Regions from separate parts of the Kitasatospora sp. MAP12-44 genome, predicted to be linked through region 1. Evidence: riboswitches for the same ligand, from Rfam matches in the RefSeq annotation. Region 1 holds a riboswitch; each other region holds the start of a gene.
The links. A riboswitch is a leader RNA that binds a small molecule or an ion and turns the genes downstream of it on or off. The one in region 1 is predicted to bind cyclic di-AMP.

Region 1 (2,256 bases):
CCGACGGCGTGGTGCTGACCACCGCCGGCGGCGAGGAGGCGGCCGCGGCGGCCGAGATCACCGGTGTGCTGCTGGCCGCCCGCCTCGCGGTGCCCGTGGTGGCGGCCGCCCTGGACGTCCCCGGCGCGGTGGCCGCGGCGGTCGAGCACCTGCGGGCCACCGGCTCGCAGCGCCCCGCCCTGGCCGCGCTGGTGATCGGCCCGGAGGTGGACGCCGAACTGCTGCGCGCGGCCGGCGAGGAGACCGGCTGCCCGAGCGCCGAGGCGCTGGGCGGCTACCCGACCATCGGTCAGCTGGTGGCCGCCGGCTACCTCGGCGCGGTCGGGACGGCTGCGGCCGAGGCCGAAGCGGCCCAGGAGCAGCGGAACCAGCAGCAGGAGCAGCAGGACTGGCAGGAACAGCAGGGCGAGTAGGGCATAGGGGTCAAGTGGGGCGAAAGGGACAGAATCTTTCGCCCCGTAAGAACTGTGGGTCGGTCATCCGCGCGACGGAGGACCGGCCCACAGGCATGTCCGCACCCCCGGCGGGGCGTCAGGGCGACCCGGGCGTGACCTCGGCGTGACCTTCGGCCGGGGGGTCTTTGGTCCCGTCCGCGGCCGCTCGGCCGGTCGGCGCCGCACTCCCGATTCCGGGTCAGCCACTCCCCCGGCCGGACACGATGTCAGCTGTCGACCGAGCTGAACCACCGGCAATTCCCTTACTCGAACGCCTGATTGTTCGCCATCGGAGCATCCGCCCCCACCCTGGACACCGACGCCCTGTCAGTTGATCTCCCGGGGTGATCTTGAGGGGCCACTGGGACTGGTGTGACCGGTGTCACAGGTGTTTGCGGTTTCAACTTAAGTCTGTCTAACGTGCTCCCGTTCGTGGTCACACGGACCCAGCAATCCGGACGCCGAATCCTGCCACCGGGCCCGCTGGCACCGCACAACAAGCACCACGGCAGGAGCGGGGGAACCAGGTAAGCCGCCCCGGGAACGGTCCTCGGACCGAGACACCCGGAGCTAGGGGTGAAGCCGTGCTCAGCACGGCCGGGCAACTCCAGCCCGAATCCGACAGCTCACCTCGTAGGCGTAGGAGAGGAACGCGACTTCATGCTGCCCATCACCAGTTCGAAGAGCTCGACCCGTACCCGCCGCGTCATCGCCGCCACCGGCCTGGTCGGCCTCGGTCTCAGCCTCCCGTGCATCACCGCCACCACCGCCTCCGCCGCGACCGTCTCCACCTGGGACAAGGTCGCCCAGTGCGAGAGCAGCGGCGACTGGAGCATCAACACGGGCAACGGCTTCTACGGCGGCCTCCAGTTCACGTCCTCCACCTGGGCCGCCTTCGGTGGCACCCAGTACGCCCCCGAGGCGAACCAGGCGACGAAGGACCAGCAGATCGCCGTCGCCGAGAAGGTGCTGGCCTCTCAGGGCCCCGGCGCCTGGCCGGTCTGCTCGATCCAGGCCGGCCTGACCGCCGGCGGCCCGGCCCCCGCCATCAACACCGGGACGTCCGCGCCGGCCGCCGCGACCCCGGCCCCGGCCGCTCCGGCCCCCGCCACCGCCGCTCCGGCCGCCTCCGGCCAGAACACCGCCTCGCAGCACTCCGGCTGGCACCAGGACGCCGCTGCGGGCGCCGACAGCAGCTACACCGTGGCGGCCGGCGACTGGCTCTCCAGCATCGCCCAGAGCCACGACGTCCAGGGCGGCTGGGAGCACCTCTACGAGCTCAACAAGTCGGTCCTGACGCACGGCCCCGACACCATCTACCCGGGCCAGAAGCTCTCGCTCGGCGGCTCCACCGCGACCGCCTCGTGGAGCCACGGCAACTGGGGCCACTCGGACAACTCGGGCACCACCGCCCCGGCGCAGACCCCGGCCCCCGCCACCGCGGCGACCACCACCAGCGCCAAGACCCCCGCCCCGGCGGCCACCGGCAGCATGGCCGCCGCGGTCGCGTTCGCCGAGTCCAAGGTCGGCCAGGCGTACATCTACGGCGGCACCGGCAACGGCGGCTGGGACTGCTCCGGTCTGACCCAGGCCGCGCTGGCCCAGGCCGGGATCTCCATCCCGCGCGTGGCCGCCGACCAGGCCGCCGCCAGCACGCACGTCTCGCTGGACGCGCTGCAGCCCGGCGACCTGCTCTTCTGGTCGAACAACGGCGCCGACTCCGGCGTCTACCACGTCGGCATCTACGTGGGCAACGGCTCCTACGTCGAGGCCGCCAACCCGAGCGTCGGTGTCCACATGGAGACCATCGCCAACTGGGCGC
Region 2 (2,256 bases), 3.7 Mb from region 1:
TTGTCACCGTCGCGCAGCTCCAGCGCCTCGAAGGCACCGGTGGAGGCTCCGGACGGAACGGCGGCACGGCCGGTGCTGCCGTCGTCGAGGCCGACCTCGACCTCGACCGTGGGGTTGCCACGAGAGTCGAGGATCTCGCGGGCTACGACGACATCAATGGACGGCACGAGGCATCTCCTATGCGGAAGCGGTCCTGCGGGAAACGGGTTCGTTACGACCTGAGCCTAGCCGCACCCCAGGTCCGGGCCACCCGGACCTGGGGTGCGTCTCAACACGTGGCGTCGTACTCACCGGTAGTTCACCGAGTGGTGCGTCAGCGTGCGGTGCGTCAGCGGAGGTGGAGCACCTCGCCCGGCAGGATCAGGTTCGGGTCCGCGCCGACGACCCCGTGGTTGCCCTGGTAGAGCGCCTGCCAGCCGCCGTCGACGTGCTGGGTCTGGGCGATCGTGGACAGCGTGTCGCCGGCCCGGACGGTGTACGGCTGACCGGAGTTGGCCGGGGCGGCGGGAGCGGTCGGCGACGCCGCAGCCGGGGCCGCGGTCCGGGTGCTCTGCTTCGACGTGGCCCCGGGCTTGGCGGCGGACTTCACGGCGTCGGAGCCGGCGGAGGTGTCGACCGCGGCGGGCGCGCCCCCGGAGGTCAGCCCGGCCTTGACCGAGCAGACCGGCCAGGCGCCGGGCCCCTGCGCGGCCAACACCCGCTCGGCGACCGAGATCTGCTGCGCCCGGGTGGCCTGGTTCGCCTGCCCGGCGTACTGGGTGCCGCCGTAGGCCGCCCAGGTCGAGGGGGTGAACTGCAGGCCTCCGTAGAAGCCGTTGCCGGTGTTGATGGACCAGTTGCCGGTGCTCTCGCAGTCGGCCACCTTGTCCCAGGTGGTCACCGGGGCGGCGTGCGCCCCGGTGGCGGTGAGCAGTGGGAGCGCCAGACCGGCACCGGCCACGCCGGCCACGGCGATGACCTTCTCGGTCTGGGTACGACGACGGTGACGGCCAGTTCCTGCAAACAGCATGAAGGTGTCCCTCTCCGCACGCCTGCGAGGTGAGCTGTCGGGTTCGGACCGGGAGGTGGCCCGGCCGCGCTGGGCGCGGCTTCACCCCGAGCCGTAGGGGAAACGGCAGAAAATCCTGGGTCCCCCGCCCCTGCCCAGGGGGTTGTGTCGGTGTCCCGAAGCGCGGCGGGCAGGATTTGGCGTTCCGCGCACGGGGTTCGCAACCGCGAACTCCAGGGAGAGTAGGCAGATAGCAACAACAATCACAAGCTCATATCGCGTACATCACACGAGAATTACGGATCGTCATGGATCGCCTACCAACGGAGGCGATATGTCGGAGTTGATGGACATTCATCCCGACCGTGGAGCAGCGTTTCGACACGCCGTCAGAGCTTTCCTGACGACTCCTCCGGAGTGAAGGTGACCGGGAGTTCCCGCAGGCCACGCATGATCAGGCCGCCGCGCCAGCGCAATTCCCCGGCGTCGGCGGAGAGCTGAAGGTCCGGCAATCGGGTGAGCAGCGTGGCGAGTGCCGCCTGCCCCTCCAACCGGGCCAGTGGGGCGCCGATGCAGTAGTGGATCCCGTGACCGAAACCGAGATGCGGATTGTCCGCGCGGGCCAGGTCCAGGGTGTTCTCGGCGGCGAACCTGGCCGGATCCCGGTCGGCCGCGGCCAGCACCACGAGCACCGGATCGCCGACCGGGATGTCCACCCCGCCGATCCGCAGCGGAGCCACCGCGAACCGCCAGGTGGCCAGCTCCACCGGACCGTCGTAGCGCAGCAGTTCCTCGACGGCGGTAGCCAGCAGCCCGCTCTCGCCGCGACTCAGCGACTCCTGCAGCAGGGCGCGCTGCTCGGGGTGGCGCAGCAGCGCGTACATGCCGTTGCCGATCAGGTTGACCGTGGTCTCAAAACCGGCGAAAAGGAGGATGAACGCCATCGCGGCGGCCTCGTTCTCGGTGAGGTGCTCGCCGTGGTCGCTGGCCCGGATCAGACCGGAGATCAGGTCGTCGCCCAGGTCCGCCCGCTTGCGGTGGATCAGCTCCGCCAGGTACGTGCGCATCCGCTTCACCGCGCGCGCCACGCCGCCGCGCGGGCCGCCGCCGTGGCGGATCATCATGCCCGCCCAGTCCCGGAAGTCGTCCTGGTCCTCGGGCGGCACGCCGAGCAGGTCGCAGATCGCGTAGATCGGCAGCGGGAAGGCGAACTCGTGGATCAGGTCGGCCGAACCGCGCTCGGCGAAGTCGGAGATCAGCCGGTCGGT
Region 3 (2,256 bases), 6.4 Mb from region 1:
CGCCGAGTTCATCGCGATCGGCACCGCCGTCAAGGCGGACCACCCGGCTCCCGGTGGCACCAGCTGGCGCAACAACAAGGGCCAGCCGTTCACCTCCGACCTGTCCGGGCAGGACTTCTGGACACTGATCCGGGCCGGCTACGCCCCGCTGGGCATGACCATGGGGACCTGCGTCTACCACATCGCGCACCAGAAGATGGGCTCGGTCTTCAGCAACATCGGCAAGAACGTCGAGATCGAGCAGTACACCCAGGCGCTGTACGACGCACGGGAGTTGGCGATGGCCCGGATGCAGCACGAGGCCGAGGAGCTGGACGCGGAGGGCATCGTGGGCGTCCAGCTGAACGCCCACAACCACCGCTGGGGCGGCCACACCACCGAGTTCTTCGCGATCGGTACGGCGGTGCGCCCGCTGCGCGAGGAGCACGAGATCGAGCGGCCGACCATGGTGCTCAGCCTGGACCAGTAGGACAGCTTTCCGTACCACCGACCCACCGACCGGTCGCCAACCGACCGCAGCTAGGAGCGACATGACCGACCATGGCCAGATCGAGCCGGCCCCGGAGGACCCCGCCGACTCGATCGACCTGATCGCGGCCGCCCTCAGGCGCGACGCCGGCGACCTGGAGGTGTACGCGCAGGTGCTGACCGGCTCGCTGGCGGAGGCGCTGCCGGCGGACGCGGTCGCGGTCGAGCGCCGGCGCAGCATGAGCGACCGGCTGGCCGGGCGGCCCGGACGGATCGAGAAGCTCGAAGTCGACATGAGCGAACGGCGGTTGGTGCTGAGCCTGGCTCAGGGCCGACCGGCCTGCGAGATCTGCACGGTGGTCCGCGGCGTGGTGCTCTCACGCAAGCCGGTCCCGCTCGACGAGTGGACCCGCGAGCTGGCGGCGGCCGTGACCGCCCGCGCGCAGTCGGACGCCAGGGCGCGGGCGGCACTGGAGCGGCTGGTGCTCGGCGACTGAGGCCTTCGGGGCGGCTGCGGGGCGCTGCGGGGCCTGCGGGGGGCTTGCAGCCGAAACATGAGACACCTCACATCGGCTTGTGATTGCGCCGATGACCTGCGTACGGTGCATCTCGTTCGTCTCCATACGAACCCCGCTCTCCGGAACGCCGAATCCTGCCACCGGTCCGAGTGGGCACGTGCATCGAACCGCACCACGGCAGGAGCGGGGGACCCACAGGTAAGTCGCCCCACCCGGATCTGGTCCGGGCGGGGCTTGGGGTGAAGCCGCGCTCAGCGCGGCCGGGCAACTCCAGCCCGAACCCGACAGCTCACCTCGTAGGCGTAGGAGAGGAACCCCACTTCATGAAGTCTGTGAACCGCACCTTCAGCCTGCCCAGCCGCATCACCATCCAGCGCGCCATCGCCGCCACCGTGGTGGCCGGCGTCGGTGCGGGCCTGACCATCGCCGCCGCCGGTGGCGCCAGCGCGCAGCCGCTGCACCACCACTACTACCCGCACTACGCGGGCAAGCCGGCCGCGATCTCCATCGCCGCCGCCCCGGCCGCCGCGCCCGTCGCCCCGGCTGCTCCGGCCGCCGCGCACAGCGCGCCGCAGGCCCAGCCGGCCGGCTACACCGTGGTCAGCGGCGACTCGCTCTCCCTGATCGCCGACACGCACAGCGTGCAGGGCGGCTGGCAGGAGCTGTACAGCATCAACAAGTCCGTGCTGACGCACGGCCCGGACGCGATCTTCCCCGGTCAGCACCTGTCGCTGGGTGACGGCGCCGCCGCTGCCCCGGCCGCCGGCACCTCGGCCCCGGCTGCCCCCGCCGCCCCGGCGCCGGCCCGGACCGCTGCCCCGGCCGTCGCCGCCGCGCCCGTGTCCAACACCCCCGCCGGGCTGCAGGCGCTGGCCGCCTCGATCGTTCCGGCCGACCAGCTGGCCTCGTTCGACCAGATCATCACCCACGAGAGCGGCTGGAACGTCACCGCGACCAACCCGTCCTCCGGCGCCTACGGCCTGCCGCAGGCCCTGCCCGGCAACAAGATGGCCTCGGCCGGTTCCGACTGGCAGACCAACCCCGCCACCCAGCTCAAGTGGGCGCTCTCCTACATGGATGCCACCTACGGCAGCCCGAACCAGGCCTGGGCCTTCTGGCAGACCCACAGCGCCTACTGATCGGCGCTGGACAGCGGCCTGCGGGCCACTGCCGCTGATCCGGGTCGTGTGATGGCGACCCGCTGATCAACGCCGATCCACCGTGCAGGGCCCGGTTCGCCTCTCGCGAACCGGGCCCTGCGGCATGCCCT

Region 2: another riboswitch for cyclic di-AMP. It lies ahead of P3T34_RS23695 (transglycosylase family protein); the one in region 1 lies ahead of P3T34_RS06665 (transglycosylase family protein).
Region 3: another riboswitch for cyclic di-AMP. It lies ahead of P3T34_RS35280 (LysM peptidoglycan-binding domain-containing protein); the one in region 1 lies ahead of P3T34_RS06665 (transglycosylase family protein).

Annotation. Positions count from the first base shown of each region.
Region 1 is NZ_JARZAE010000004.1:1,333,799-1,336,054, forward strand. It holds gene P3T34_RS06660 (hypothetical protein) at 1-413, shown strand, start outside; cyclic di-AMP (ydaO/yuaA leader) riboswitch at 884-1,087, shown strand; gene P3T34_RS06665 (transglycosylase family protein) at 1,095-2,256, shown strand, end outside.
Region 2 is NZ_JARZAE010000004.1:5,069,512-5,071,767, reverse strand. It holds gene eno (phosphopyruvate hydratase) at 1-167, opposite strand, end outside; gene P3T34_RS23695 (transglycosylase family protein) at 329-1,009, opposite strand; cyclic di-AMP (ydaO/yuaA leader) riboswitch at 1,015-1,169, opposite strand; gene P3T34_RS23690 (cytochrome P450) at 1,378-2,256, opposite strand, start outside.
Region 3 is NZ_JARZAE010000004.1:7,739,714-7,741,969, reverse strand. It holds gene P3T34_RS35290 (heavy metal-binding domain-containing protein) at 1-469, shown strand, start outside; gene P3T34_RS35285 (hypothetical protein) at 531-965, shown strand; cyclic di-AMP (ydaO/yuaA leader) riboswitch at 1,103-1,302, shown strand; gene P3T34_RS35280 (LysM peptidoglycan-binding domain-containing protein) at 1,310-2,125, shown strand.